2 regions of the Faecalibacterium sp. IP-3-29 genome follow, and region 2 is predicted to be linked to the other one. Evidence: predicted binding sites of a transcription regulator. Region 2 holds the regulator's gene; the other holds the start of a gene.
The links. Region 2 encodes NrdR, which represses ribonucleotide reductase genes. Its sites were predicted from a motif close to CACNANATNTNGTG; they were not measured.
Positions count from the first base shown of each region.

Region 1: a site for NrdR is predicted at 11,780-11,793, ahead of nrdD (anaerobic ribonucleoside-triphosphate reductase). Genes of this name have one in related genera too.

Region 1 is NZ_CP094471.1:2,680,593-2,696,515, reverse strand. It holds gene MTP40_RS12840 (ATP-dependent Clp protease ATP-binding subunit) at 1-1,460, shown strand, start outside; gene MTP40_RS12835 (cation:proton antiporter) at 1,584-2,879, opposite strand; gene MTP40_RS12830 (glycosyltransferase family 2 protein) at 2,953-3,981, opposite strand; gene MTP40_RS12825 (RecQ family ATP-dependent DNA helicase) at 4,270-5,850, shown strand; cyclic di-GMP riboswitch class I at 6,148-6,222, shown strand; gene MTP40_RS12820 (InlB B-repeat-containing protein) at 6,337-8,535, shown strand; gene nrdG (anaerobic ribonucleoside-triphosphate reductase activating protein) at 8,847-9,398, opposite strand; gene nrdD (anaerobic ribonucleoside-triphosphate reductase) at 9,468-11,639, opposite strand; rRNA gene MTP40_RS12805 (16S ribosomal RNA) at 12,458-13,968, shown strand; tRNA gene MTP40_RS12800 (tRNA-Ala) at 14,096-14,171, shown strand; tRNA gene MTP40_RS12795 (tRNA-Ile) at 14,175-14,251, shown strand; rRNA gene MTP40_RS12790 (23S ribosomal RNA) at 14,464-15,923, shown strand, end outside.
Region 2 is NZ_CP094471.1:1,486,587-1,502,509, reverse strand. It holds gene clpX (ATP-dependent Clp protease ATP-binding subunit ClpX) at 1-1,171, shown strand, start outside; gene MTP40_RS07185 (aminotransferase class I/II-fold pyridoxal phosphate-dependent enzyme) at 1,390-2,673, shown strand; gene secF (protein translocase subunit SecF) at 2,761-5,106, shown strand; gene nrdR (transcriptional regulator NrdR) at 5,155-5,622, shown strand; gene MTP40_RS07170 (DUF4363 family protein) at 5,722-6,090, opposite strand; gene MTP40_RS07165 (DUF421 domain-containing protein) at 6,087-6,794, opposite strand; gene MTP40_RS07160 (spore germination protein) at 6,861-8,315, shown strand; gene MTP40_RS07155 (hypothetical protein) at 8,318-9,142, shown strand; gene MTP40_RS07150 (hypothetical protein) at 9,139-10,125, shown strand; gene MTP40_RS07145 (sensor histidine kinase) at 10,122-11,471, opposite strand; gene MTP40_RS07140 (response regulator transcription factor) at 11,468-12,157, opposite strand; gene MTP40_RS07135 (Na/Pi cotransporter family protein) at 12,154-13,956, opposite strand; gene hprK (HPr(Ser) kinase/phosphatase) at 14,285-15,220, shown strand; gene murB (UDP-N-acetylmuramate dehydrogenase) at 15,248-15,923, shown strand, end outside.

The DNA.
Region 1 (15,923 bases), 1.2 Mb from region 2:
TCATCGGTGCCACCACCTTCAACGAGTACCGCAAGTATATCGAGAAGGACCAGGCGCTGGAGCGCCGGTTCCAGCCCGTGCGGGTGGAGGAGCCCAGCGTCGCTGATACGCTGGCCGTGATGGGCGGCATCAAGCACTACTACGAGGAGCACCACCATGTGCAGGTGCCCGCCGATGTGCTGAACGCCACCGTGACCCTGAGCGAGCGGTATATCACCGACCGCTACCTGCCCGATAAGGCCATCGACCTGCTGGACGAGGCATGTGCCTGCTGCAATCTGGCCCACCCGGTCATCTCCGAGTACCTGACCATGCAGAAGGAACTGGAGGCCCTCAAGCAGGAAGAGGCCGACATGGAAAACGCCGATGTGAACGAACCCATCGATTACGAGCGTGTGGCAGAGCGCAAGACCCGGATGGCACAGCTGGAGCGGGAATTGCCCGCCAAGCAGGCTGCAGCCGGGGAGATCCAGGTGACCATGGACGATGTGGCCAAGGTCATTGAGCTGTGGACGGGCATCCCGGCGGTGAAGATCCGGGAGACCGAGTATGCAAAGCTCGCCAGCCTTGAGACCGAGCTGAAAAAGAAAATCATCGGTCAGGACGATGCCGTGCATCTGGTGGCGCAGGCGGTCAAGCGCAGCCGCGCCGACCTGTCGGGCCGCCGCCGTCCGGCCAGCTTCATCTTTGTGGGCCCCACCGGCGTGGGCAAGACGGAGCTGGTGAAGCAGCTGGCAAACCAGCTCTTTGACGGCCCAGACCCCCTGATCCGGCTGGATATGAGCGAGTATATGGAGAAGTACGCGGTGTCCCGCATGATCGGTTCCCCTCCGGGCTATGTGGGCTACGAGGAGGCGGGTCAGCTGACTGAAAAGGTCCGCCGCCGCCCGTACAGCGTGGTGCTGTTCGATGAGATCGAAAAGGCCCACCCCGATGTGATGAATATCCTGTTGCAGATCCTGGACGAGGGCAAGATCAACGATGCCCAGGGCCGCACCGTGGATTTCTCCAACACCGTCATCTGCATGACCTCCAATGCGGGCAGCAGCGACCAGACCACCGCAAGTCTGGGCTTCAACCGTAGCGAGGAGGAACGGAACGAGGAGAAGAGCCGCAAGGCACTGAGCCAGTTCCTCCGCCCTGAGTTTTTGGGCCGCGTGGATGAGGTCATCACCTTCAAGCCGCTGAGCGAGGAGACCCTGCAGGGCATTGCCGCCCTGATGCTGGACGAGTACAAGCCCAGTATGGAGGCCAAGGGCATTGCCTACAGCTATACCCCGGCAGCACTGGCAGCGCTGGTGCACAAGAGCCAGGGCGGCAAGTTTGGTGCCCGCGACCTGCGCCGGACCATCCGCAAGGCTGTGGAGGACCCCGCCGCTGAAAAGATCATCGACGGCACCCTTGTTTCCGGCTCCACCCTGACCGTGGATGCTGAGAACGATGAGATCGTGCTGAAATAAAGAGCAAACAGAAAGCCGCTGCACAGCGTAACAACTGTGCAGCGGCTTTTGTAGTGTATAAAACCTCTCAGCCGTCTGCGGCGGCAGCTCCCCTGATAGGGGAGCCAAGCCCTGTGGGAGAGGTTACTCCACGCTGACCGGCACCTCCGGCTTGTTGGCGGTACGGGCGCTCGTGCGGCCCTCGGGAATGATCTCGCCTGCGGCGGTCAGGCTGAGCTTGGCCAGGGTCGGGCCCACCAGCTCGTACACCAGCACCGAGAAGAGCACCACGTTGCGCACCATGTGGCCGTCGGAAAGCTCGGCAGCCTCGGCGGCCATGCCCAGCGCCACACCGGCCTGCGGCAGCAGGGTGATGCCCAGATACTTCTGGATCTTCTCACTGCAGCAGGTGGCCTTGCAGCTGACATAGGAGCCGGAGATCTTGCCCAGAGAGCGGGAAGCAATATAGACGGCACCAATGAGCAGGACCATGGGGTTTGCAAGGATGTTCAGATCCAGCTCCGCGCCGGACAGCACGAAGAACAGGATGTTCACCGGGCTTACCCAGCGGTCCAGGCGGTCCATCAGCTCATCGGAAGTGGGGCAGATGTTGCAGAACACGGTGCCGGTCATCATGCAGACCAGCAGCAGCGAGAAGCTGCAGTGGATGGGGCCGACCTCAAAGCTGACCATGGAAAGGCCCACCGTCAGCAGCACAAAGGCCACCGAAAGGCTCATGCGCTTGGAGCGGGAGTGGAAGTAGATCTCCAGCTGGTTGAGCAGCAGACCGGCCAGCGCGCCCAGGCCCAGGCTGAGTACGATCTCCACCAGAGGCTCCAGAAGGATGCTGATGGGGTCGATGCGGCCCTGTTCCAGCGCGGTTGCGATGCCGAAAGAGGCTGAGAAGAGCACCAGACCCACGGCATCGTCAATGGCGACCACCATCAGCAGCAGGCGGGTCAGGGGACCGCTTGCCTTGTACTGCTTGACCACCATCAGGGTGGCGGCAGGGGCTGTGGCAGAGGCGATGGCACCCAGCGTGATGGCCGATGCCATTGAGATGACATCCGGCCGGGCAAAGTGCAGGGCCACCAGAGCGATATCCACCAGCACGGTGGTGATAACGGCCTGCAGGATGCCCACAGTAACCGCCTGCCTGCCCATGTTCTCCAACACGCTGAGCCGGAACTCGTTGCCGATGACAAAGGCGATGAAGCCCAGTGCCACCTGTGTGATGATGCCGTAGCTCTCGACCTGTGCAAGGCTCCCGAAGCCGAAGCCCCAGCCGCTCAGGCCCAGCCGACCCAGAAAGAAGGGGCCCAGCAGAAGCCCCGCCACCAGATAAGAGGTGACAGCCGGCAGACGGACCGCTTTCGCTGCACGGGATGCCAACAGGCCTGCAATGAGTGAAAGAGACATGCAGATGAGCAATTGCTCCATAAAATAAGATCCTCCTGAGAAATTAAGATACGTTAAAAAGTATATCTTATCTGAGGAGGAAAAGCAACATTTGTTAATTGAATTTAAAAATCTTCTGTGCAAGGCGGTAACCGCCCAGCACGAGCTTGTCGCCCTTGGGGATCTTCAGGTTGGTCACGCCGCCAAAGCCGTAGCGGATGGAGCGGTAGACTCCGGCACTGGTGTGTGCCTTGAGGTAGGCCCACAGTTCGTTCTCCTTCTGCTTTGCGGCGGCACTGCCGTCCAGCAACAGGAAGATGTCGCTGATGGCCATCATCATGGAGAGGTAGTGCAGCATATAGCTGCGCAGCTTCTTCTGGCCCTTGAGGGCATCCAGGTCCTGGCAGTCGATCATGTGGCGGGTCACCCGCAGCTGCTGGTCCACCCGCTTGACCATCACACTCTCGTTCACGCTCTGGTCGGCCCGGCCGATGAAGTAGCGGTACAGGTCCAGATCCATATAGTACATGCTCTTGACAAAGGGCAGGGGCTGGTAGACAAAGATGTTGTCCACATAGAAGGTGTGCTTGGGCAGCACCATGCCGCAGTCCCGCAGCACCTGTGTGCGGTACATCACCGAGTGCATCAGCAGGTTCTGGTCGGGCCGGAAGTGGCCGACATGCGTCCAGTTGAACAGTCGGTTCTGGGGGAACACGTTGGTGTAGCGCACGGTGTGGCTGGTGTTGTCCTCCACATGCTCGTAGACATAGTTGCAGATCATCAGGTCAGGCGCGGTGCCCCGGGCAGTCAGCGTGTTCAGCTTGGCCAGCACGGTCCTGAGGGCTGCTTCGTCCAGCCAGTCGTCGCTGTCCACTACCTTGTAATACAGGCCGGTGGCGTTGCGGATGCCCTGATTCACGCCCTCGCCGTGGCCGCCGTTCTCCTGATGGATGGCCTTGACGATGGTGGGACATTTGGCAGCGTACTCATCGCAGATGGCGGGGGTGTCATCCCTGGTGGAACCATCGTCCACCAGGATGATCTCGGCCTGCTCCCCGGCGGAGAGCAGGGTCTCGATGCAGTGGCGCATATATGCCGCCGAGTTGTAGCACGGGACGGCGAAAGTGATCAATTTCTGAGCCATACAAAATACTCCTTTGCTCTTTTCCGGCAGATGCGCAAGGCAGGGGCCGGGATGGAGATATGTACCCATATTATAGCATTTTTGTGCAGGAAATGCTATCGAACGTGGGAAATGTCAGAGATGTTTTACAATTATCCGGGAAGTTGTGGTATACTGATTGGGTTATAAACCTCTCAGGCCGCTTTGTGTCCAGCTCCCCTGGTAGGGGAGCCAAGACTTGCCTCTCCTACTAGGAGAGGTGGCATTGCGAAGCAATGACGGAGCGGTTTTGTATGGATAGGAGGAACCATGGAAAGTCCGCATAGTATTCTGAAAAAAGTCTTTGGCTACGACAGCTTCCGCCCGGGTCAGGAGGAGATCGTCTCCCGCCTGCTGGCCGGGCAGGATGTGCTGGCCGTGATGCCCACAGGTGCGGGCAAGTCCATCTGCTATCAGGTGCCGGCCCTGCTGCTGCCGGGCGTCACCATCGTGGTCTCGCCGCTGGTGAGCCTGATGAAGGATCAGGTGGGGGCGCTGGTACAGGCAGGTGTGGCGGCAGCTTTCCTGAACAACAGCCTGACGGACAACCAGAAGGCCCTGATGCTCCGCCGCGCCCGGGAGGGGTGGTATAAGATCATCTATGTGGCTCCGGAGCGGCTGGAGATGCCGGGTTTCCAGCGGTTTGCGCAGGAGCGGGAGATCAGCATGGTCACGGTGGACGAGGCCCACTGCATCAGTCAGTGGGGGCAGGACTTCCGCCCCAGCTACCTGCGCATCAAGGCGTTTGTGGACAGCCTGCCCAAGCGCCCGGTGGTGGGAGCCTTTACGGCCACCGCCACGGCCCATGTGCGGGAGGACATCCGCACCCATCTGGAACTCCACACCCCCTACGAGGTGACCACCAGCTTCGACCGGCCCAACCTCTATTTTGCCACCCGCAGGGCTCTGCCCAGCGAGAAGCCCAAAGTTCTGCTCGACCTTGTGCTCAGGGAGCGGGACAATGCGGGCATCATCTATTGCAGCACCACCCGGCAGGTGGACGAGACCACCCGCCTGCTGCAGAGCCGGGGAATCCGTGCGGCAGCCTACCACGCCAAACTGGATGCGGATACCCGGCGGCAGAATCAGGACGATTTCCTCTATGACCGGGTGCAGATCATGGTGGCGACCAATGCCTTCGGCATGGGCATCGATAAGCCAAACGTCCGGTTCGTCATCCATTATAATATGCCCAAGGATCTGGAGAGCTATTATCAGGAGGCGGGCCGCGCGGGCCGTGACGGGGAGCCAGCCCGCTGCACCCTGCTCTATTCCGGCACCGATGTGCGCACCATCCGGTTCTTCATCGACAAGGAGATGGAGGCTGACAACGGCCTGCCTGCGGATGTCAAGGCCGAAGCGGCACGCAAGGCAGAGGAACGGCTCAAGTACATGACCTTCTACTCCACCACACCGCGCTGCCTGCGGGGGTATCTGCTGAGCTACTTCGGCGAGGCCGCGCCCCAGAAGTGCGAGAACTGTTCCAACTGTCTGCTGGCAGCACAGGCTGCCGAACAGGTGGAGGAGCAGGCGGCACAAGCCCGCCAGCGCGCCGCGGCCAGTGCAAAGCGGTTGGCCTCGGCCTCCCGCCGCCGTGCCGACGAAGATGCCCTCAGCGAAGCAGACGAGAAGCTGCTGGCTGCCCTCTATGCCCTGCGTAAGCGGCTGGCCGCAAAGCAGAAGCTCCCTGCCTATATGGTGTTCAATGATTCCACCCTCCGCCAGATGGCGCTGAAAAAGCCCCTGAGCGTGGAGGAACTGCTCAATATCCCGGGTGTGGGCGAGAAAAAGGCCGCCCGCTATGGGCAGGAGTTCCTGAGTGTCATTGAGGATATGGTAAGTTCAAGGTAACATAAAACAGAAAGGAAAAACCGGAAATGCCGCTCTGGGCTGAAAAGCTCGGGCGGCATTTCTGGTTTCGTCACTCTTTGACGGCCTCACCCTCTCAGTCTCGCTATCGCTCGACAGCTCTCCCGAAGGGAGAGGTGGCATTGCGCAGCAATGACGGAGAGGGCCACCCCCCATCCCAGTCAAACTACACTAAAAAATAGACTATATTTGTAACATATTCCGAACATGACAAAAACACTTGATTTATATGTAGGGGGGGGGGGGTATAATAGGATGTGCAAGAGCACCCCCGCAAAACAGAAGAATTGGCAAACCAGCCGGAAGGCTGCGACGCAAAGCTAAAGGGCCCAGACCGGGCAACCAGCTGCACTTCCCAAGAAGTACATCCACAGCGCCACACCAGCCTTTCGGGGCAGGTGCGGCGCTTTTTTACGTTTGCGGTGGGTGCAATACACATTTGGGGTAGACTCTAAAGGAGGAATCACAATGAAACTCAAACGACTTGTCAGCGCCATTCTGGCCGTTGGCATGGCTTTGACAATGCTGCCCACGGCGGCGTTTGCGGCAGATAAACCTACGTATGTGAATCATCTTAGTTTTATTGGTGACCAGCCGGATACCAAAGGGAAAAATGCGGTTAATGGTATGATCATTGTTGATCATGCCTATAATTGGTCATGGTCAGGTAGTGATGCGTCATCATATAAATTAAATTTCACTGCTACTTTTGATCCTAATGAAGTCAATGCTGAAGTGCCAAATACTATCCCATGTGAGGTTCGCAACCAAGCTGGAATAATCAAAGATGGCATCTTTCAGAAATGTGTTTATAACTTTTCAACGATTGAGAATGGACAATTCGAATCGATCGATGCACGTTCATCTGGAATAGTGAAAGGTGGATATATCAAGAATTACACTTCTACTGTATCTGATAACACAGAGTTCGAGAATGGAATTGTCTACGGAAGCTTTGAAATGACAAAGGGAACGCTTACCGGTGGTCTGATTTGCCAGCTTCCGGATAATTTTACATCGACGACATATCAGTATCTGAAAGCACCCGGATGCTCGATTATTCCGGTGATTCCTAACCTTCCGGAGGATGTTGTCTTTAATGAAAGTGTTTATATGGTAGGTAAGAATCAGCCCCATACTTTCAAAGTTATCGCTACTTCCAAGACATTCCGTAATTGGAATTATGACGAAAGCCTTTCTCCTTATATTATTAAAATTGATGATAAGACGCTTCAGGTTACAGTGCCTGATACAGGAAATATCTATATTGAGGCCGCTGTTGATAAGGTTCCGCTTTCGGAGAATACGATTGGTCTTGTTGATGGCAAAATAGTTCCCGTGGATAAAGACGGCGAACTTTACTCTGGTAGCGAACATGATGGGTGGATTTATGATTCTAATACAAACACTTTAACCATTAAAGAGAAGTGTGATGATGGTACTGATAGTATCGTTGATTTAGGAAATACAGAGGTCGATTGGAATATCAAAAATTTCGGCATCATCAATGGGGGTATTTTTATCTCTGAAAATCCGTCTGAGGGCACTCTTAGAAACGAAGAAACCGGCAAGATTGAGGGTGGGAAATTTAATACTTCTGTAAGAAACTTCGGAACTATCGATGACGGTATATTTAATTTCAGCGTAAGCAATTATGGCACAGTAAATAATGGTACATTTACCGATCGCTATTCAAATGCCTCTGTATCCAAAACAAATCCAGATAATACTGTTACTAAAAATTACGGATTTACTAATGGCGGTATTTTTTCACGATATGCAAGCTTCGACAATCAGCCCGACATTAAACTCAGCTGGGTCACTCTGAACAACTGCACCGCCAACGGCATCTCCGGCTTGGTGGGCGTTGTGGGCAACCAGACCCTGAACGTGGAAGCAGATGCAACCTCCTGGACCGGCTGGGAAGTCACTGCCGACCCGAGCTATGAAGAAGCAATCACCAAGCAGGTGGGCAATACCACTGCATTTGACCTGACCTTGAACGGCGACGACGAGTGGAGCGTTACCCTGACCGCACAGGTCAAGGAAGGCTACTACCGGATGAGCCTGACCGATGGCACCGCCACCAATGCCGACGGCACAGAGATCACCTCTGCCAAGGCAGGCGATACCGTCAAGCTGACCGCTGCCGATGCCCCGGAGGGCATGGTGTTCGACCGCTGGGAGATTTCCCCTGCGGATGTGGCTCTGACGCTGGAAGAGGGCGGTTTTGATTCCCATGCCGCCACTGCAAGCTTCAAGATGCCTGCACAGACTTTGAGCATCCGTGCGATGTACCGGATGGCCGACCAGCCCGAGGAACCCAACGTTCTGGGCACCGTTGCCATGGTGGCAACCGCCGGTGTGGGCGCTGCTGTGGTTGGTTATACCGGCTACATGATCGGCACCGAGCTGTATCTGAACACTGTCCTGCCCGATGGTGTGGCCATCCCGCAGAACACCGCCGAACTGGCAAAGCTGGTCTGGACTGAAGCCGGAAAGCCTGCCCCTGCCGCTGTGATGGCTCCCGATGCCACCGATGAACAGAAGGCTCTGACTTGGGCCATCGAGAACCAGCTCATCTCCGCCGATAAGGCCGCAGACGCTTCTGTGAGCCGCTGGGAAGTTATCCAGACTTGGAATAAGGCGCAGGAGATGAAGGGGTAAGATATCCTTCGTACAACCTCTCAGTCGCCTGCGGCGACAGCGTACGGGTTGCGGCTCCCAGCGTCCGCATCGTGCAAGGTTTTGCACTTGCGTCCTGCTGGCCGCTGCCCCAACAACTCCTCCCTGCTTCCGCCACTGGCGGCGGTCGTCGTCGTTGCCTTACTAGGGGAGGTGGCATTGCGCAAGCAATGACGGAGAGGGTGAGGATGCTAACCAATCAAGCCATTCACTGATTATATTCCCAAAACCGGAAATGCCGCCCTGAGCCGTAAAAAGCTCAGGGCGGCATTTCTGGTTATTTGCGGTTTTCTTTACATGGTGTGTGTCGCAAAGACTTTTTCGTCCTCCCACCAGACGGGGGCCTTTGCGGCAAGGCTTTTGGGCACATCCAGAAGCCGCTGGTTGGAGCTGCCCCGGAAGCGCAGGGAGATATCGTGCAGGGCTTCCACAAAGCGGCCATCCACCAGAACATCCAGCAGACTCAGCAGCTCATCGGTGACCTCACAGCGGGCCGGGCAGGGAACACTGCCGGTCAGCTGCTCCCAGGTGTAACCGGAATAGCACCAGACGCTCTTATCCGGGTACAGCGCCCTGAAGCTGCGGACAAAGGGCAGCAGCTCCCGCTGATTCTCCGGCTCAAAAGGCTCACCACCCAGCAGGGAGATGCCTGCAATATAGTCGGGCTGGCAGGATGCAAAGATCTCGTTGCGCACAGCCTTGTCGAAAGGCTGACCGTACCCGAAATCCCATGCCACCTCGTTGAAGCAGCCCGGGCAGTGGTGCCTGCAGCCCGAAACAAAGATGCTGGTGCGCACCCCCGGCCCGTTGGCAATGTCGTAATACTTAATTGTTGCGTAATTCATAGATAAAACTCCATATAAAAAGCTCCCCCTCTCGGGGGAGCTGTCAATGCGAAGCGTTGACTGAGAGGGTTACAGATGCAGCACCCGATCCTTGATCTCCTGTGTCCGGCCCTGGTTCCAGAACTGGGTGCCGATATAACCGCAGGTGCGGCGGGCAACGTTCAGCTTGTTCTGGTCACGGTTGCCGCACTTGGGGCACTCCCACACCAACTTGCCGTCATCCTCAACGATCTTGATCTCTCCATCGTAGCCGCAGCACTGGCAGTAATCGGACTTGGTGTTCAACTCGGCATACATGATGTTGTCGTAGATGAACTGCAGCACGCTTATCACGGCCTCCAGATTGTCCTGCATGTTGGGCACTTCCACATAGCTGATGGCACCGCCCGGGGACAGCTTCTGGAACTCGCTCTCAAACTTGAGCTTGGTGAAGGCATCAATGGGCTCCGAAACATGGACGTGGTAGCTGTTGGTGATATAGTTCTTATCGGTGATGCCGGGCACGATGCCGAACCGCTTCTGCAGGCACTTGGCAAACTTGTAGGTGGTGGATTCCAGCGGGGTGCCGTAGAGAGAGTAATCCATATTCTCGGCCTTCTTCCACTCGGTGCACTTGTCGTTCATGTGCTGCATCACGCTCAGGGCAAAAGGCTTGGCACCGGCATCGGTGTGGCTCTTGCCGGTCATATACTTCACGCACTCATACAGACCAGCGTAGCCCAGGCTGATGGTGGAATAGCCGCCAAAGAGCAGCTTGTCGATCTTCTCGCCCTTCTTCAGGCGGGCCAGTGCGCCGTACTGCCACAGAATGGGGGCGGCATCGCTGGGGGTGCCCATCAGGCGCTGATGGCGGGCCTGCAGTGCCTTGTGGCAGAGAGCCAGACGTTCGTCAAAGATCTTCCAGAACTTCTCGAAGTTGCCGCCGGAAGAAAGGGCTACATCCACCAGATTGATGGTGACAACACCTTGATTGAAGCGGCCGTAGTATTTGGGCTTGCCGGTCTCGGGGTCCACATAGGGAGTCAGGAAGCTGCGGCAGCCCATGCAGGTGTAGCAGTGGCCTTCGCCATTTTTGTCCACCTTGAGCTCGAGCATCTTCTTCTCAGAGATGTAGTCGGGCACCATCCGCTTGGCAGTGCACTTGGCAGCCAATTCGGTCAGGTAATAATAAGGAGTGCCGGGGCGGATGTTGTCCTCTTCCAGCACATAGATCAGCTTGGGGAAGGCGGGGGTGATCCAGACACCGGCCTCGTTCTTCACGCCCTGATAGCGCTGACGGATGGTCTCCTCGATGATGATGGCAAGGTCGGCCTTTTCCTGTGCGTTGCGGGCTTCTCCCAGATACATGAACACGGTGATGAAGGGGGCCTGACCGTTGGTGGTCATCAGGGTCACGACCTGATACTGGATGGTCTGGACACCGCGGTTGATCTCGTTGCGCAGGCGGCGCTCCACGATCTCCTTCTTGCGCTCCGGGGTAACGTCCAGCCCTTCCATCTCCGCTTCGACTTCAGCGGCGATCTTCTTGCGGGAGACATCCACAAAGGGAGCCAGATGGGTCAGGCTGATGCTCTGGCCGCCGTACTGGTTGGATGCCACCTGCGCAATGATCTGGGTGGCAATGTTGCAGGCGGTGGAAAAGCTGTGGGGCTTTTCAATATAGGTGCCGGAGATCACGGTGCCGTTCTGCAGCATATCCTCCAGGTTGACCAGATCGCAGTTGTGCATGTGCTGCGCAAAGTAGTCGGAATCGTGGAAGTGGATCAGGCCCTCATTGTGTGCCTTGACGATCTCCGGGTCCAGCAGCAGGCGGGCGGTCAGGTCTTTGGAGATCTCACCAGCCATATAGTCACGCTGGACGCTGTTCACGGTGGGATTCTTGTTGGCGTTCTCCTGCTTGACTTCCTCGTTCTGGCACTCGATCAGGCTGAGGATGCGCTCGTCGGTGGTGTTGGTCTGGCGCTTCAGGCTCTGCACATAACGATAGGTGATATAATGGCGGGCTACATCGTGGGCCTGAATGTCCATCAACTTGTTTTCCACCATGTCCTGGATCTCTTCCACGCTCACGGCACGGTTCAGCGCCTGGCACTGCTCCGTGACATCGTTGGCGATGGACAGGATCTGCTCCTGGGTCAGGCTGCTCTTGCGGCTGACCGAATCGCTGGCCTTGGTGACCGCAGTGATGATCTTGGTGATATCAAATGGAACTTCCGAACCGTTGCGCTTGATGATCTTCATAGTGTTCCTCCGTCGTTCTATCTGTGTGCAGTTCAAACGGGTGCCTCTTTCGCAAGAGGCACCCGCAAAGCAGTCTTGGGATGCGTTCAATTGATGTGATTCTATGATATCACTATTTAGTGATATGTCAATGGAGAAACCACTACATTTTGTGTTTTGGCGGTTTCGCCAAAATTGAGCCGAGAATCTTGGAGCAAAATTTGGGGCCAAAGCTCTTGACAAACTGTGCAAGGAAAGTGTTTGCATTCCGGGGCGTAATATCCACGGCGGTGTATACTTCTCTGGAAGTTTGGATGGAACAATACCATATTATATAGAGAAAATGGTCTCTGAGGTCGCCGCAGCTTCCACGTCAAGGAACGTGTAAATTGCAGTTGAAAAACTAGTCAAAAAGTCAAAGACGCAAAAAGAAACGAAAAAAGTGAAAAAAGGGGTTGCCAAACGTGTCGGGATATGGTATTATACTTGAGCGCCAAGGGCCGCCGGAAAGAATGACTTCTGAAGACGGCAGAAGCAAAGCGAAAGAACCAATATGGATACGTTGAAAAACGAGCCACAAGTTCGAAAAGATCGAAAAGCTTCTGAAAAAAGTGCTTGACAAAAAATCACATCTGTGGTAAAATAATCAAGTCGTCAGCCGCTAAGGCTGAGGCGCACAGGACCTTGAAAATTGAACAATATCGAAAAACTTGTAACGGAACCTATTTTCGTGTTGGAAAAACACGTTAAACAATTCCAAACAAAGTAATTCACACAGGACGCAAGCGATTGCGTGCTGAGCGAAAAGAGATTTAACACTTTTTAAGTGATAAATATCATTTATAAAGAGTTTGATCCTGGCTCAGGACGAACGCTGGCGGCGCGCCTAACACATGCAAGTCGAACGAGCGAGAGAGAGCTTGCTTTCTCAAGCGAGTGGCGAACGGGTGAGTAACGCGTGAGGAACCTGCCTCAAAGAGGGGGACAACAGTTGGAAACGACTGCTAATACCGCATAAGCCCACAGGTCGGCATCGACCGGAGGGAAAAGGAGCAATCCGCTTTGAGATGGCCTCGCGTCCGATTAGCTAGTTGGTGAGGTAACGGCCCACCAAGGCAACGATCGGTAGCCGGACTGAGAGGTTGAACGGCCACATTGGGACTGAGACACGGCCCAGACTCCTACGGGAGGCAGCAGTGGGGAATATTGCACAATGGGGGAAACCCTGATGCAGCGACGCCGCGTGGAGGAAGAAGGTCTTCGGATTGTAAACTCCTGTTGTTGAGGAAGATAATGACGGTACTCAACAAGGAAGTGACGGCTAACTACGTGCCAGCAGCCGCGGTAAAACGTAGGTCACAAGCGTTGTCCGGAATTACTGGGTGTAAAGGGAGCGCAGGCGGGAAGACAAGTTGGAAGTGAAATCTATGGGCTCAACCCATAAACTGCTTTCAAAACTGTTTTTCTTGAGTAGTGCAGAGGTAGGCGGAATTCCCGGTGTAGCGGTGGAATGCGTAGATATCGGGAGGAACACCAGTGGCGAAGGCGGCCTACTGGGCACCAACTGACGCTGAGGCTCGAAAGTGTGGGTAGCAAACAGGATTAGATACCCTGGTAGTCCACACCGTAAACGATGATTACTAGGTGTTGGAGGATTGACCCCTTCAGTGCCGCAGTTAACACAATAAGTAATCCACCTGGGGAGTACGACCGCAAGGTTGAAACTCAAAGGAATTGACGGGGGCCCGCACAAGCAGTGGAGTATGTGGTTTAATTCGACGCAACGCGAAGAACCTTACCAAGTCTTGACATCCTGCGACGCACATAGAAATATGTGTTTCCTTCGGGACGCAGAGACAGGTGGTGCATGGTTGTCGTCAGCTCGTGTCGTGAGATGTTGGGTTAAGTCCCGCAACGAGCGCAACCCTTACTGTCAGTTACTACGCAAGAGGACTCTGGCAGGACTGCCGTTGACAAAACGGAGGAAGGTGGGGATGACGTCAAATCATCATGCCCTTTATGACTTGGGCTACACACGTACTACAATGGCGTTAAACAAAGAGAAGCAAGACCGCGAGGTGGAGCAAAACTCAGAAACAACGTCCCAGTTCGGACTGCAGGCTGCAACTCGCCTGCACGAAGTCGGAATTGCTAGTAATCGTGGATCAGCATGCCACGGTGAATACGTTCCCGGGCCTTGTACACACCGCCCGTCACACCATGAGAGCCGGGGGGACCCGAAGTCGGTAGTCTAACCGCAAGGAGGACGCCGCCGAAGGTAAAACTGGTGATTGGGGTGAAGTCGTAACAAGGTAGCCGTAGGAGAACCTGCGGCTGGATCACCTCCTTTCTAAGGAGTCAGGCAGATGGAAGAACATCGAAGATGGTCGGCCATCTGGAACAGGTGAAAGATACAAGCAGAGTAGATATTGTTCGATTTTGAGGGCCCTGAAAAGGGGTTACTCAAAACCTTATGTGGGGGTTTAGCTCAGCTGGGAGAGCACCTGCTTTGCAAGCAGGGGGTCAAGGGTTCGATTCCCTTAATCTCCACCACATGGGCCAATAGCTCAGCTGGCTAGAGCACACGACTGATAATCGTGAGGTCGATGGTTCGAGTCCATTTTGGCCCACCATGTGATGAAAATCAGAGTTTCGGGAGACCGGGCTTTGAAGAACATCACCAAGACGTACCTTGAAAACTGAATAATAACTGCGAAACAAAGATTATAGTAAGTTCTTTTAAGAAATATTGCAATTTCAAAAGGAAGGGTAACAATAATCTTCGTTGGCAAAAGAGAGAATCAAGAGGAAATACAAGCCATTCTCGAAAGAGAATAGTTTGAATGGTCAAGCGAACAAGGGCGCAGGGCGAATGCCTTGGCACTGGGAGCCGATGAAAGACGTGATAAGCTGCGATAAGCTTCGGGGAGCTGCAAATAAGCATTGATCCGGAGATCTCTGAATGAGGAAACTCACCTGGGTTCATACTCAGGTACAATACACTGAAATTCAAAATAGGTGCATTGAGGGAACCGCCTGAACTGAAACATCTAAGTAGGGCGAGGAAGAGACATCAAACGAGATTCCGTAAGTAGTGGCGAGCGAACGCGGAAGAGGGCAAACCGAGAGTAGAAATACTTTCGGGGTACGGACTGCTTTTAAGACTTAATCTGTTAACCGAACGGCATGGGAAGGCCGGTCAGAGAGTGTGAGAACCACGTAGGTGAAAACGGAGAGAGCTGCGCAGGATCCAGAGTACGGCCAGACACGTGAAACCTGGTCGGAATACGGGGGGACCACCCTCCAACCCTAAATACTACCCAGTGACCGATAGCGTATAGTACTGTGAAGGAAAGGTGAAAAGCACCCCGGGAGGGGAGTGAAAAAGAACCTGAAACCCTGTGCCTACAAGCACCTAGAGCGCGTCAAAGCGTGATAGGGTACTTTTTGTAGAACGGTCCGGCGAGCGATTGTATGCAGCAAGGTTAAGGACTTAAGGTCTGGAGCCGAAGCGAAAGCGAGTTTGAAAAGGGCGTTAAGTTGCATATAATGGGCCCGAAACCGGGTGACCTACCCATGGTCAGGTTGAAGTGGAAGTAAAATTCCATGGAGGACCGAACCGACCTCCGTTGAAAAGGCGGCGGATGAACTGTGGGTAGCGGAGAAATTCCAATCGAACCCGGAGATAGCTGGTTCTCCCCGAAATAGTTTTAGGACTAGCCTCAAGTTAGATACCTGGAGGTAAAGCACTGAATAGCCTAGCGGCCGAGAGGTTAGCGAAGCTTATCAAACTCAGAATGCCAGAGTATTGATGCTTGGGAGTCAGACAGTGTCAGATAAATGTCATTGTCAAAAGGGAAACAGCCCAGATCTACAGCTAAGGTCCCAAAGTCAGGTTAAGTGGAAAACGATGTGAAGATACGCAGACAACCAGGATGTTGGCTCAGAAGCAGCCACTCATTCAAAGAGTGCGTAATAGCTCACTGGTCGAGCGTCTTTGCGCGGAGAATTTAACGGGGCTAAACCTGACACCGAAGCTTAGGCAATACAGAAATGTATTGGGTAGGGGAGCGTTGTATACGCGGAGAAACAGTAGCGCAAGCGGCTGTGGAGTGTATAGAAGTGAGAATGCCGGAATGAGTAGCGCGAATGCAGTGAGAATCTGCATGGCCGAAAGCCTCAGGTTTCTGGAGGAAGGTTCGTCCGCTCCAGGTTAGTCGGGAGCTAAGGTGAGGCCGGAAGGCGTAGCCGATGCACAGACGGTAGAGATTCCGTCACCACCAAAAGAGTTAAGCACAGGGACAC
Region 2 (15,923 bases):
TCAGCCGGAGCACCCGGAAGCAAACGGCCGCCCGGGCCGCGGCGCAAGCCGTACCCGGATGCAGGCTGTGGATGGTCTGGATATCAATATCCTGACCCCGGCTGAGATCAAGAACGGGCTGGACCAGTATGTCATTGGTCAGGATGAGGCCAAGCGTGTGCTGGCGGTCTCCGTTTACAACCATTATAAGCGCATTCTGAGCGGCAAAGGTGCGGATGTGGAACTGCAGAAGTCCAACGTTCTGCTGTTGGGCCCCTCCGGTGTCGGCAAGACTCTGCTGGCTCAGACCCTGGCCAAGATGCTGGGGGTGCCCTTCGCCATTGCGGATGCCACCACCCTGACCGAGGCGGGCTATGTGGGTGAGGATGTGGAGAACATCCTGCTCAAGCTGCTTCAGGCGGCGGATTTTGATGTGCAGAAGGCACAGGTGGGTATCATCTACATCGATGAGATCGACAAAATCACCCGCAAGAGCGAGAATCCCTCCATCACCCGTGATGTGGGCGGCGAGGGTGTGCAGCAGGCGCTGCTGAAGATCCTGGAGGGCACCGTGAGCAACGTGCCGCCCAACGGCGGCCGTAAGCACCCCCAGCAGGAGTTTATCCAGATCGATACCACCAACATCCTGTTCATCTGCGGTGGTGCCTTTGATGGCCTGGATAAATACATCCTGCGCCGCACTGATCGCTCTGCACTGGGCTTCGGCAGCAGCCTGAAGGACAACTCCGAGGATGCCCAGCGTGCCCTGCTGCGCAAGGTGGAGCCTCACGATCTGGTCAAGTTTGGCCTGATCCCTGAGCTGATCGGCCGTCTGCCGGTCATCACTGTGCTGGACGATCTGGACGAGGACGCACTGGTGCGTGTGCTCAAGGAGCCCCGCAACAGCCTGGTCAAGCAGTACAAGGAACTGCTGAGCATGGACAGTGTAGAGCTGGAGTTCACCGACGAGGCCCTCCACGCGATCGCCCGCAAGACCATTGAGCGCAAGACCGGTGCCCGCGGTCTGCGCAGCGTCATGGAAGGCATCCTGCTGCCTGTCATGTATGATGTGCCCAATGACCCCACCATCATCCGTGTCACCATCGACAAGGACACCGTGGAGGGCGGCGAGGCCCATCTGGAATACGGCGCTGTGCGCAAACGGTATAAGAACCAGACCGCCCTGAGCTGATATCTGCACTCTGCAGACAGCAGGGAAGGGATGCCCTGTCAAATGCTTCGGCTTTGGCGGGGCTTTTTTTGCAATTTGCTTGTTTCGCGCCCGGAGTTGCGGTATAATATTAAAGTCTGGATGACGGTGGTGGGAGAACTCTCTGGCAGGAACTCCTGAAACACCCGGCATCGGATACTGTGGGAAATTGGAAGTACGATAAAGGAGTGTGTTTTTCAATGGCAAACTATCTTGAGATGAATCGTGAGGAGCTCACTGCCGAAAAGGCAAAGCTGAATGAGCAGTACAAAAAGTTTCTGGCCATGAACCTGAAGCTGAACATGGCCCGTGGCAAGCCCGGCCCTCATCAGATGGATCTGGCAATGGGTCTGCTGCAGATGAACGATTACACCACCGACGCAGGCACCGATGCCCGCAACTATGGTGATCTTGAGGGCCTGCACGAGGCTCGTGTTCTGTTTGCGGATGTGTTCGGTGTCAAGCCCGAGGAAGTGTTCGTGGGCGGCAATTCCAGCCTGCAGCTGATGTACAACCTCATCAACATTGGCTATGTGTTCGGCTTCCCTGAGTCTCCCTGCCCCTGGTCTCAGGTGGAAAAGCGCAAGTTCCTCTGCCCGGTGCCCGGCTATGACCGCCACTTTTCCATCACTGAGGAGTATGGCTTTGAGCTGATCAGCGTGCCCATGACCCCCAATGGCCCCGATATGGACATTGTGGAGAAGCTGGTGGCCGAGGATGACACCATCAAGGGCATCTGGTGCGTGCCCCAGTATTCCAACCCGGATGGTTATACTTACAGCGATGAGACCATTGACCGGATGGCCAAGATGAAGACCGCTGCTCCTGATTTCAAGATCTTCTGGGATGAGGCTTACATCGTCCACCACCTGACCGAGGAGATCATCGAGACCCCTGTTCTGTTGAACGAGAGCAAGAAGTACGGCACGGAGAACCGTGTGTTCATGTTCACCTCCACCAGCAAGATCACCTTCCCCGGTGCAGGTGTTTCCGCCATTGCATGCAGCGTGGACTCCATGAAGTATATCTGCAAGCGCTTCTCCGTGATGATCATCAGCTATGATAAGATGAACCAGCTGCGCCATGTCCGCTTCCTGAAGAACAAAGAGGGTGTGCTGGCCCACATGGCAAAGCACCGCCGCCGCCTGATCCCCTGCTTTGATGCGGTCAAGACGGCCTTTTCCGAGGAGCTGACCCCCTGCGGCGATATCGCTCACTGGACGAACCCCAAGGGCGGTTACTTCATCAGCCTGTACGTTATGCCCGGCTGCGCCAAGCGTGTGGCCCAGCTGTGCAAGGAGTGCGGTCTGACCCTGACCGGTGCCGGTTCCGCCTATCCCTACCACAAGGACCCGCAGGATTCTCACCTGCGTATCGCGCCCACCTATCCCAGCCTGGACGAGGTGGAGACCGCATCTGATCTGCTCTGCGTCTGCGTAAAGCTGGCAGTCATCGAAAAGCTGCTGGCCGAAAAGGTAGAGTAAGCGTTTTATTCTGCAAAAAATCTCCTCCGTGCAGAGGTTTTTCTGCGCGGCGGAGGTTTATTATATTTTGGAGGTTTCCTGTTTCTTATGAAGACGAAAGGCAAAGCATGGCAGCTTGTTGTCACAGTGCTCCTGATCGCCGCGTTTGTCTACACGGCATTCTTTGGTGTGGCAGTCAAGTACGGTGATGTGACCAAGACCTACATCAAGGGAGCGCAGGATATCCGCTTTGGCGTGGATATCAAGGGCGGTGTCAACGTAACGTTTGCCCCCTCGGACAACTACGATGCCACCGATGATCAGCTGGACGCTGCCCAGCTGGTCATTGAGAATCGTCTGGTTGGCCTGAACGTGACCGACTACGAGCTGTATGTGGATTATGACTCCGACCGCCTGATCCTGGAGTTTCCGTGGCAGTCCGGCGAGACCGATTTTGATCCCGAAGCCGCCATTGAAGAGATCGGCAGCACCGCCTACCTGACCTTCCGCAAGGGGAGCAGCGCAGACGGCGAACTGATCCTGGACGGCTCCATGGTCGAGAGCGCAGCTGCTCAGTACGGCCCGGTGAGCGGCAGTACATCCGAATATTATGTGGCCCTCAAGTTCAACGACGAGGGTGCCAAGGCCTTCGGAGATGCCACCACGGAGCTCTACCAGAGCAGTGGAACCATCAGCATCTGGCTGGATGATCAGAACGTGAGCACGGCAACGGTCAATGCGGCCATCACCGATGGTGCCGCCATCATCACCAGTTCCGCGTCCAATCCCTTCACGCAGGAGGACGTGGTCAAGATGGCCCGCCAGATCAATTCCGGTGCACTGCCTTTTGCCCTGACTGTGGACAGCTATTCCACCGTCAGCCCCAGCCTGGGCGAGAACAGCCTGAGCGCCATGGTGCTGGCCGGTCTCATTGCCTATGCCCTCATCGTGGTGCTGATGACTCTGCTGTATCGTCTGCCCGGCTTCCTGGCCTGCATTGCACTGGCCGGTCAGGTGGCGGCAACGTTGGCTTTCGTCTCCGGCTATTTCCCGGTGTTTGAGAGCTTTACCCTGACTCTGCCCGGCATCGCAGGTATCATCCTGGCCATTGGTATGGGCGTGGATGCCAATGTCATCACCGCCGAGCGCATCAAGGAGGAGCTGAACAACGGCAAATCGCTGGATGGCGCGCTCAAGAGCGGCTTTGCCCGCGGTCTGACCCCCATCATTGATGGCAACGTGACTATTGTTATTGTGGCAATCGTGCTGATGGGTGCCTTCGGCCCCTCGGACGGCCTGTTCGCCAAGGCCCTGCACTTCGTGTTCTTCGCCTTTGGGCCCTCCACCGCAGGCACCATCTACGCCTTCGGCTACACGCTGCTGACCGGCGTTCTGCTGAACTTTGTGTTCGGCGTGTTTGCCACCCGTGTGATGATCCGCGGTGCAGCCTCCATCAAGGCCCTGCGGAATCCCTGGCTCTATGGTGCTGTCAAGCCCGGCAAGGAAGTCAAGGAAAAGAAGCCCATCAACTTTGTGGGCCTGCGCAAGCGCTTCCTGACCATCTCCACCTGCCTGATGGCGGCCATCATCCTGTGTGCTGCAGTGTTCGGTGTCCGGCTGGATACGGAGTTTACGGGCGGTGCCATGATCACCCTGAGCTATCAGGGTGAGATCAGCACCTCCGAAGTTCAGAAGACCGCCTCCACCGCACTGGAAAACAATGGCCTGACCCTGCAGACCGGCGAGAATGTCGCCACCGGGGAGCAGACTCTGAAGATCTCCATGCCCGGCAACGAGACCGTGACCACCGATCAGGTGGAGAATCTGCTGACCTCCCTGAACGAACAGTACCCGGACAATGCCTTTGCCCAGCTGTCCCTGAGCAATGTCAGCGCTGCCATGGGCACCAAGTTCCTGCAGAAGAGTCTGGTGGCTGTGGTGTTCTCCCTGCTGCTCATCCTGCTGTATATCGGTTTCCGTTTCAAGAAGATCGGCGGCCTGACCGGCGGCCTGATGGCTGTGCTAGCCCTGTTGAACGACCTGATGGTGGTGTTTGGCACCTTTGTGCTGCTGCGCACCCCGCTGGACGGCAACTTTATTGCCGCCATGCTGACCATTCTGGGCTACTCGATCAACGATACGGTTGTGGTCTATGACCGCATCCGCGAGAACCGTGCCCTGATGGGGAAAAAGACCCCGTTCGAGGAGCTGGTCAACCACTCGGTCAACCAGTCTGCCCGCCGTACCATCATCACTACGGTGACCACTGTAATGGCACTGGGTGTGATGTGCGTGGTCTCCAAGCTGTACGGTCTGGACAGCATCTTTACCTTTGCCTTCCCGCTGATGATGGGTATGCTGAGCGGCGTGTATACCTCGCTCTGTGTTTCCACCTCCGCCTGGGTGCTGTGGAGCGACCGCAAGAGCAAAAAGGCTGAAACCAAAAAAGCCTGACCGTGTTTTGCCCGACAGGCCAAGAACCAACATCAGGAGGAACGATTTATGAAATGTCCCTATTGCGGCGATGAGGAATCCAAGGTCATCGATTCCCGCCCGACCGAAGACGGTGAGCGGATCCGCCGCCGCCGTGAGTGTCTGCGCTGCCGCATGCGGTTTACGACCTATGAAGTGGTGGAGACCGTCCCGCTGATCGTCATCAAAAAGGATAACTCCCGTGAGCCTTTTGACCGTCAGAAGCTGCTCAACGCAATGCTGCGGGCCTGCGCCAAGCGCCCGGTGAGCTACGATGCACTGGAACGGGCTGTCAGCAGCATTGAGCAAAGCCTGATGAGCTCCTATGACCGCGAGGTGTCCAGTGTGCGCATTGGTGAACTGACCATGCAGGAGCTGAAAAAGATCGATGAAGTGGCCTATGTCCGCTTTGCTTCGGTTTACCAGCAGTTTGCCGATGTCGAGAGCTTTTTCACGGAGCTGAAAAAACTGATGGGCGACCGCAAAGAGAAAAACTAAGGTTCCAGCGTTAAAAGCCAGACTTTTTCGTGAACTTCACGAGAAAGCCTGGCTTTTTATTGTGCACAGCCTCATCTGTTCAGCTCAAAGCAATCATCCTCAAAGAATACGATGAGAGAGCCAGGCCAGGGTCTCTACCTGAACCTGCGCCCGGCGCAGTTCCCCGAAGGCTTCCTCGGGTGCATTCAGTTCCAGATGGCCATCGGCGGCGCGCAGGGCGGCTTCCAGCTCCGTGAAGTCCTGCGTGCGGAGCAGGTGGTTCATGCCTTCCCGCATGGTGTCGCAGAGCTCGGCTCCTTCGGCCAGTGCCTGCCGCGCACCGGTCAGATCGCTGTTCCGGATATCCTCCATGGCGGTGTCGATGTCATCGGAGATATCCTCGGCGAATTGCTGTACCCGGAAGCTGCTGTAAAAGGCTGCTGCCAGCAGCAGGACTACGATGCCAATGCAGACATAAATACGTTTCATGCCGCACCCCCTTGCCGGAACCCCGCCGTTTGACGAGGCTCCTTTTTCAGCAGAAAATAATCCTCGGTATCGTTGCCCGCCAGGATCAGGATCTCTTCCAGAAGCAGGCTGTTAGCCTGTGCGGTGCGTTCCAGCCAGGCAGCATCCTTGCCGCAGGTGGTCAGGTTTTCGGCAAGCACCTGACCATCCAGCACAAAGGGGATGGTGGCCTGTGCCCGCTGTACCCTTGCCCCAAGGTCGGCGAGGGTGGCCGGTTCCTTTTCCGGGCGCAGAGCCACCGAGAGACTGCCGTTGGTCTCCACGACCGCATAGGAGACATCCCTGGGGTCGAACACATCTTTGCCGCGCAGCGCCTCCATCAGATCGGCGGCAGTCAGCCGCAGGGTGCGCAGAGCGTTCTGATCGATCTCACCATTCAGGATGACGGTTTTGGGCCGCCCGGACATCAGGTTGAAAAAGCGCTGGCTCCTGAAGCTGAGGATCGATCCCAGCAGCTCCAGCGCTGCAATGAGAAAGAGGGGGATCAGGCTGGCTGTGACCGGTACTTCTTCAGATTCAATGGAGATGGAAGCCAGATTGGAGATGAGGATGGTGGATACCAATTCCTCAGGCTGCAGCTCCCCTAACTGACGTTTGCCCATCAGCCGCATGGCAAACAGGACGCAGAGATAGATCAGGATGGTACGGAAGATCAAGAGTTTCAAACCGGAACACCTCCCAGCGTATAACCGCCGCCCCGGCGGACAAGCTACCAGAAAGGGGGCGGCAAAATGGAACAGCTTTCCAGCCATCTGGCGGCAAACCTTGCGGAGCTCAACGCTAGGTTTGGCCGATCGGCAGATTTTTATGCGAAGGAGCTTGAGCTTTACCACTGCAAAGGAGCCATCGTTCTGTTTGATGGGATGGCCAGCCTGAAAGGGCTGTGGCAGCTGCTGCTGGATGCCGCCAGCCGCCGCACACCGCCCGGCCCGGCAGAACAGCTGACCGGGGAACAGGTGTTTGCGCTGTTGTTTGAGCACTCCGCACTGCCCGCAGAGCCTGACCCTGTGGAGGACTGGGAGGCCCTGATCCGGCGGATGACAGCGGGCATGGCAGTGCTATTGCTGGACGGATGCGCAAAAGGCATCGCCTTTTCGGTGCAGAGCCTGAACGCCCGCTCGGTGGATGAACCGGCAGGGGAGGGAAATCTCCGCGGCTCCCGGGAAGGCTTTGCGGATCTGCTCCGGGTGAATACCAGCCTGCTGCGGCGGTGCTTCCGCAATGATGCTCTGGTCATTGAGATCGGTCAAGCCGATTGTGAGATGAAAACGGAGTATGCTCTCTGTTACTGCCGGGATACGGCAGACCCAAAAGCGGTGCAAAAGGTGCGGCAGACCTTGCAGCGGGCCAGGCCGCAGCTGCTTTTGGATTCCAGCTACTTTGTGCCATGGCTCTTTCCCTGTAAGATCCGCACCTTTGCTCCTGTGCGCTATACCGAACGGCCTATTGTGGCAGCGGCAAAGCTGCGAGAGGGGAAATTCGTCATTCTGGTCAATGGCAGCCCCTCAGCGCTGATCCTGCCCACCCTGTTCTGCGAAAACTTTGAATGCCTGGATGACTATGCAGGAACGGCCTATTTTGCATCCTTTCTGCGGGTGCTGAAATATATCTCGTTCTACCTGAGCATTTTCCTACCGGGCGTGTTCGTCTGCTGGGCAGTCTACCTGCCGGAACTTCTGCCGCCCCAGCTGCTGTTCAAAATCGAGGCCGCCGAGCAGGCAACGCCGCTGCCGCTGTTTGGGGAAATGCTTCTGGTGATCCTGATGCTGGAGATCATTCGGGAGGCTGGCCTGCGGATGCCCCAGACCCTGGGGCACTCCGTCAGCCTGATCGCGGCCCTCATCATCGGGGATGCCGCCATTGCTGCCGGACTGATGAGTACGCCGGTCATCCTGACCGCCGCTGCCGCATCCATTGCAGTGTTCGTCACGCCCTCGCTGTATGAGGTGGCAACTGTTCTGCGGCTGGCGGTGCTGCTGGCAGCTGGGTTGGCTGGCCCGGTGGGACTTGCCGCCTGCGCGCTGGGCGTGTTATTCGGGCTGACCCGGGTCTCAGCGCTGGGTGTGCCCTACCTGCGGGATGCCGTATTTCCCGAGGTGCCGCTCTCGCCGGACGGTGTGACCCGGCGCAGCTACCCAAAACTTTCCCGGCGGCCCTTTACCATTTGGCAAAAACGAGGTGGTTGAAGTTGGAACGATCCTGTTTCTCCGAAAAAACACTGACCCTGAGTGTGCTCACTGCGGAGTTCGCTCGGTGTGTATTACAGACAGGGGCACCTGTCTCAGCCCGCAGTTTTCTGCTGCGCGGCCTGCCCATGACACTGGCGCTGGTTCTGATTACCGCCCTGACAGCCGGGGCAGAGCAGCGTGCAGACAGTTTTTTGGGTACAGACTTGCGTTCCCGGGTAGTCTGCGGAGGGCTGGGACTCTGGTTTGTCTGGGAGGCTGTGGAGACCTTCCGTCAGGCGCAGGAGCTTTGCTGGGGGAATTTTTCTTCCATGGCCATGCTGGGGCTTCTCCCGCTGCTGCTTTGGGCAGGATGGAAGCTGGAACCTTCGGTACTGGTCCGCTGTGCGCCGATCCTGTGCTGGGCGGCGGCGCTGGCGGGTTTGCTCTGCCTGCTGGGGCTGAATGGCCAGTTCCACTGGGAAAGTCTGATGATGCAAGCTGATGCTCAACCGATTATCCTGCCCCTGTATCCGGAATACTTCGCCCTACCGCTGTTCTGCCCGGCAAAGCAGGTGCGGTGCGCTGTCTGGCTTCCGGTGAAAGCTTTTATACTGGCTGGCAGCTTTGCGCTCTGCACGGAACTGGTGTTTGGGGCGGGGAATGCCCTGCCCGGCATCGAGCTTTTGCGGGCGGGCAGGCTGGGCAGCATCTCCCGGTTTGATGCCCTTGTGCTGCTGGTCTGGTTGGCAGCGGCAATGTTCCGGTTTTGCGTGCTGGTGCAGGTGGTGCGTCAATTGGCCGGGCGGATGTGGGGCAGGGCCACGCCTGCGGAGGAAAACGCATGACGGGCCAACAGCGTGCCCTCCGGTGGCTGGCGGCAGGGGTGCTGGTGCTCTGGTGCGGGGTATTTTTGCGGGCAGAGAACACCGAAAAAAGCATGGTGCGTGCCTTGATTCTTACCCCGCCCACGGTGGCGGTGCAGAGTTGGATGGTGAGCCTGCTCTACCAGTTTCCGGAAGCCGCTGCCGATGCCTCTGATGCTGCCGCAAAGGTACAGCTCTGCACCGGGCAGGGAAACACCCTGCAAACGGCTCTGACTGAAGCCGAGCGTGGCCTGCCCCGTAAAGCAAGCTACCGGCTGTGCGAGTATCTGCTTTTGAATGCCGAAACAACTTTAAAAACCATTCGACAGGCGGAGACCGTGTTGAAAGAGGAGCCGGTGCAGGGCTTGTCTGCCCGGGTCCTCTGCATGGATCTTTCCGGAGAAGAACTGGCCGCAGCAGACGGAGAAAACGAACTGTTCCCGGAACGACTTTTGCAGGTCGTGAAAGAAGCTGCACCGCAGGCTCCGCACCTATACGAGAGCCGGAACGCCTTTTTGGCTCCGGTGCTTATCCTGACGGATGGTGCCATTGAGAATGCGGAGGAAATGCTTCTGCTCACCGAAACAGGGAACACCCGGCTCACCCCGGCAGAGAGCCAGATGGCACAATTGCTGCTGGGTCAGAGCGGAGAACACACTTTTCCGCTGGGTAGCGGGCAGGTGACGTTCCGGCGCTGTGTGGTATCGGTGGAAGCCGAAGAAGATGGCTTTGCCGTGACCCTGACCGGCCAGCGCAGGGCGGGCACCGCTCTGCCCACAGCAGCACAGTGTGCGGCGCTGGAGCTGCTCTGCGTGCAGACCGTTCAGCGCTGCTGGGAAAACGGGTATGATCTGCTCTCTCTGGGAGCAGTCCGGGCGCTGAAGCAGGGAACAGTGCGAGAAGCGCTGACAACAAAAAACGCCTGCCCGCAGGTGCAGGCAGACGTGAGCTTTTTGCAGTTTTAGTGGGCGGTCTCAAAAACGACGGTGATGGTGGTGCCAACGTTCACTTCGCTTTCCAACTTGATGCGGGCGTTGTGGATGCGGGCAATGTGCTTGACAATAGCCAGCCCCAGACCGGTGCCGCCGGTGGCCTTGCTCCGGCTCTTATCCACCCGGTAGAAGCGTTCGAACACGCTGGACTGCGCATCTTTCGGAATGCCGATGCCGTTATCCTTGACGGTCAGGGTACAATGGCCGTCCCGGGTGCAGGAGGTGATGAGCTGGACCTTGCCGCCGGGGCGATTGTAGCGGATGGCGTTGTCGCACAGGTTCTGGCACAGCTCATCCAGCTGATCCCGGTTGCCAAGCACTCTGGCGCTCTCGCCCAGATAGGTCAGGGAGATGAAGGAGCGTTGCGCGTTCAGTTTCTGACGTTCCACACAATCCTTGGCCACGTCCAGCAGATCGACCGTTTCCATGTCGGGCTGTGCATGGGTCTCGCTGACGCTGTCCAGGTGCGACAGCTGCAGGATGTCGTTCACCAGCTGGATCATCCGGCTGGCTTCTACATGGATCTTCCGGCCAAACTCGGGCACATCTGCGGGTTTGGCAATGCCGGTCTCAATGAGTTCCGCATAGCCGGAAATACTGGTCAGCGGCGTTTTCAGCTCGTGGCTGACGTTGGCCGTGAAATCCTGCCGCATCTTCTCGTTGTTTTCCCGCAGCAGCCGGTCAGAGTGGATGCTCTCAGCAAAGGGGATGAGTTCCCGGTAGGGAACGTTTTCCTGAATGTGCTCAAGATCATCCGTCATTTTCAGAATGGGCTGGACAAGACTGCGGGTCAGCAGCCCGGCAATCAGCGCTGCGGCACCCATCATCAAAATGCAGCTCAGGATGATGGCGGGCAGGGCCGCGTCGTAGATCGACCAGATGGTCTCAGAATCCTGGGCCACACGCAGGATATCGCCGCCGGGCAGCAGCATGGCGTAATAGTAGGTCTCGTACCCCATGGTCTGGGAATCGCGGCAGTTACGGCCTACACCCTCCCTCATGGCTTGCTGGATCTCCGGGCGGGACAGGTGATTTTCCATCTGCTGGTCAGTGGCGGATTCGAACACCACACTGCCATCTGCTGCGATCAGGGTAATGCGCAGGTCTCCGTTGACGAACACGGAGAGCTGATCCGGAGAGGAAAGCTGCTCGTATCCGGCGGAAACCAGATCAGCCTGATGCTCCAGCGAGGTCCACGCCTGTTCCCGGAACGCTTTGTGAAAGACGAAGAGACAGAGCACGGCGGTGCAGACCAGACCGACGAAGCCCATGAAAAACAGCCGGTAACTGATTTTTTCTTCCATGCTCTGCGGTTTCATTCTTCCTCGCCCTCCTCATTGTCGGCCAGCTTGTAGCCGACCTTGCGCACGGTGCAGATATATCTGCCCGCGTCCCCCAGCTTTTTGCGCAGGGTGCGGATGTGCATATCCACGGTGCGGCTCTCAACAGAAATATCGGTGCCCCATACCACCTGCAGAATGGTCTCGCGGGTCACAACAAGGTTCGTGTTTTCCAGCAGCAGGCGCAGCAGACTGTATTCCTTGTAAGTCAGGTCAATATGGGTGCCGTTCACAGTCACGCTGTGGCGGGCGTTGTCCAGCAGGATCTCATGGAAGGCATAAACATTCTGCTTTTCCTCGGGGGCAGAGCGGCGCAGGGCGGCCCGTACCCGGCTCAGAAATTCCATGATGCCAAAGGGCTTGGTGATGTAATCATCTGCACCGCAGTCCAGCCCGCGCACGGTATCCAGCTCACTGGATTTTGCTGTGACCATGATGATGGGCAGGCGGCGCAGGGCAGGGGTATTGCGGAGCTTTTTCAGAATGGAGAAACCGTCCTCACCGGGCAGCATCACATCCAGAATGACCAGCTCAGGCTCTGCGGTGCGCATGGCCTGCCAGAAAGGCTCAGAGGTTTCAAAGCTCTGTACCTCGTATCCGCTGGATTGCAGTGCATATTGCTCCAGCTCGCGGATGGCGGCATCGTCTTCTACAATGTAGATCATTTGTTGGGTTCCTCCTTTGCGTCTGCGGGTGCAGTGTCGCTGTCAGGGAAGAGATAGCGCTCACGGTAACGATCCAGACGGCGTTGGAACTGTTCACTTTCCTTGGTCTCGTTGCCGTAGCGCAGGTCGTTCAGGTAAGCGTGGGTATCAAAGCTGTCCTGTGCCACCTCGATCTGGGCAACAGCCACATTGCTGCAGTGGTCGCAGACACGCTCATAGTTGGTCAGCAGATCTTCCAGAACAAAACCATATTCAATGGAACAGCTGCCGGTCTGCAGGCGTGCCACGTGGCGGGCCTTGATGGCACGCACCAGTTCATCCACAACGGTCTCCAGCGGCTCGACCTTGCCGGCCAGGTGCAGATCGCCTTTGCGGAATGCGTCGGTGGTGCGGCTCAGCACATCCTGCACGGCCCCCTCCAGCACCTGCAGCTCCTCCTGTGCATCCTTGGAAAACTCAATGCTCTTGGCGTGGATCTCTTCGGCGGAGCTCAGAACATTTACAGAGTGATCGCTGATGCGTTCAAAATCGCTGATGGTGTGGAGCAGAGTGTTCACACTCTGGCTGTCGGCATGGCTCATTTCACGGCTGGACAGCTTGACGAGATAGGTGCCCAGTGCATCCTCATATTTGTCCACCTTTTCCTCCTCCTCCCGCACCTTCTGGGCAAGGGAATCGTCCCACTTGTGGGTCAGGCTCATGGCCTGCACCACGCCCACACGGGCCAGCTCGGCCATGTCTGCAGTGGCGGCGCGGGCACGCTCCACAGCCACGGCGGGAGTGTTCAGCAGGCGCTCATCCAGCAGAGCAAAGCTCTCTTTTTCGGCATCGTCCGGAATGGTGAGGATGGCCAGCTTTTCCAGCCCATTTGCAAAGGGCAGCAGAACAGCGGTGGCCGTCAGGTTGAAGATGGAGTGGACCACGGCAATGCCCCAGGCAGTGACCGTTTCAGTGACAAAGGCAAAGTCAAGCAACAGATTTGCACCATAGAAAACAGCCAGAAACAGGGTGACACCGATGATGTTGAAGTACAGGTGCACCATGGCGGCGCGGCGGGCATTTTTATTGGCACCCACAGAGGAGATCAACGCGGTGACGCAGGTGCCGATGTTCTGGCCCATGATGATGGGGATGGCACTGCCGTAGGTGATGACACCGGTGGCGCTCAGTGCCTGCAGAATACCAACGCTGGCGCTGGAGCTCTGGATGATGCCGGTGACAACGGCACCCACCAGAACGCCCAGCAGAGGATTGGAGAAGCGGATGAACAGGTTGGTGAACCATGCCTCATTCTGCAGGGGCAGCACAGCATTGGACATGGCGGTCATACCGGTCATCAGCACGGCAAAGCCGATGAGGATGGTGCCGACACCCCTGCGCTTTTCGCTTTTGCCCATGTACAGAAGAATGCCGATAAAGGCCAGCACCGGGCTGAAGGAGGTGGGCTTGAGCATATTGATCAGGAAGCTGTCGCCCTGCAGGCCGGAAAGGCTCAGGATCCAGCTGGTGACCGTGGTGCCCACATTGCTGCCCATGATAACGCCGATGGCCTGATGCAGCTCCATGATGCCGCTGTTGACAAAGCCGACCACCATAACGGTGGTGGCGCTGGAACTCTGGATCACGGCAGTGACGCACAGACCCAGGAAAAAGCCCTTGAGCGGGTTGTCAGTCAGTTTGCTCAGGATCTTTTGCAGCTGGCCGCCGGCCTGCTTTTCCAGCGCCTTGCCCATGATGTCCATACCGAACAGGAACAAGGCCAGGCCGCCCAGCAGGGAAAATACATTAAAAACAGTCATTTGAAGTTCCTCGCTTTGTTTGACACGTTTATTTGACGGAATGTTCTCCTGTTTATGAGTATAGAGCTTGAATGTAAAATCGGAAATCCAGAGAATGTAAAATGCGTGTAAAGTGAATGACTGTTTCCCGGTGCGGGGATGTACCATCTCTATTATAAATAGATATGAGGGAGGATGCAACGGGATGCAGGCTCCGGAATGAAGATTTTCCGGCAGAATCATTGTAATCCGAAACCATCTCGTTTATAATAAGGGAAAGAAAAAGCGTGCCCCGCAGCCGGTGTGCTGCCGGGCAGGGAGAGGAAACATTTGTGCAGGAGGAAGAACGATGGCGAATTTCAATGTTTCGCTGAAGAAGCTGACGGAAAAGGTCAGTCTGGATGTGGTCTACACCCCGAAAGGGCTGGAAGAGATCAATGTCGAGATTGCGGAGGTCAACCGCCCGGGCCTGTTCCTTGCCGGATACTATGATTACTTTGATAAACTCCGGCTGCAGATCCTGGGTCTGGCCGAAATGAACTTCCTTTCTGGTCTTTCTGCCGAGAAGCGGTACGAGCGGCTGGACCAGCTGTTCAGCCAGCAGCCCCCGGCTGTCATCGTCTGCCGCAGTGAGGAACTGGAACCATTTCCCGAGATGCTGGAACTGGCTCAGAAGCACGGGGTGGCCCTGCTCCGCTCCAACGAGATGACCTGCACCCTGATGGGCAGTCTGATCAGCGTGCTGAATCTGGAGCTGGCACCCCGCATCACCCGCCACGGCGTGCTGGTGGAGGTGTATGGTGAAGGGATCCTGATCCTGGGCGACAGCGGCATCGGCAAGAGTGAGCTGGCCATTGAGCTGGTCAAGCGCGGCCACCGTCTGGTGGCGGACGACGCGGTGGAGCTGCGCAAGGTCTCCAACCGCCAGATCATGGGCACGGCCCCGGAGAACATCCGCCATTTTATCGAGCTGCGCGGCATCGGCATCGTCAATGTGGCCCGTGTGTTCGGCGTGGGTGCGGTCAAGGAGAGCGAGAGCCTGGACCTTGTGGTCCAGCTGGAAGCATGGGACCCCACCAAGAACTATCAGCGCACCGGACTGGAGAGCGAATATTACGAGATTTTGGGCGTGAACATCCCCAGCACCAGCATCCCGGTCTCCCCGGGACGCAATCTGGCTGTTGTGCTGGAAACCGCCGCCATCAACAACCGCCAGAAGCGGATGGGTTATAATGCCGCCAAGGAGCTGCTGATCCGTCTGGGTCTGGACGGCACCGTTGAATGAAGATTACAGATAAAGGAATCCTGTTTTATGGAACGATTGAAACAACTGCTGCAAGCGGAGGAGATCCGCTTTATCGAAAACGAATCCCTTGCTGCCCACTGCACCTTTAAAATCGGCGGCCCGGCGGATGTTTTTGTCCAGCCGGAGACGGAGGAACAGCTCTGCCGTGTGATCGCACTGTGCAAAGCGTGCGATGTGAAATATTACCTGCTGGGCAACGGCAGCAACATCCTGTTTGAGGATGCGGGCTACCGGGGCGTGGTCGTGGATACCACGGCTCTGAAAATGGGAATCGGTTTTCTGGAAAACGTCAGCCATCCGGGTGCAGAGCCGGGGGCGGTCTACGATGCAGTCATCGCAGGTGCGGGCTTGAAGCTTTCTGCTCTGTGTAAGGCGGCGCTGGACAGCAGCCTGACTGGCCTGGAATTTGCTTATGGCATCCCCGGCACAGTGGGTGGTGCAGTTTATATGAATGCCGGTGCCTACGGCGGAGAGATGAAGGATGTGCTGGTCTCTGTGACGTATCTGACCAGAGAAGGTGAGATCGTGACAGAAGATGCCGCAAACCTCGACCTCTCCTACCGGCACAGCATCTTTGAGGAAAACGGCGGCTGCATCCTGAGCGCAAAGTTCCACCTGAAGCATGGAGATTCGGCAGCCATCAAGGCCCGGATGGATGAGCTGATGCAGAAGCGCATCGATA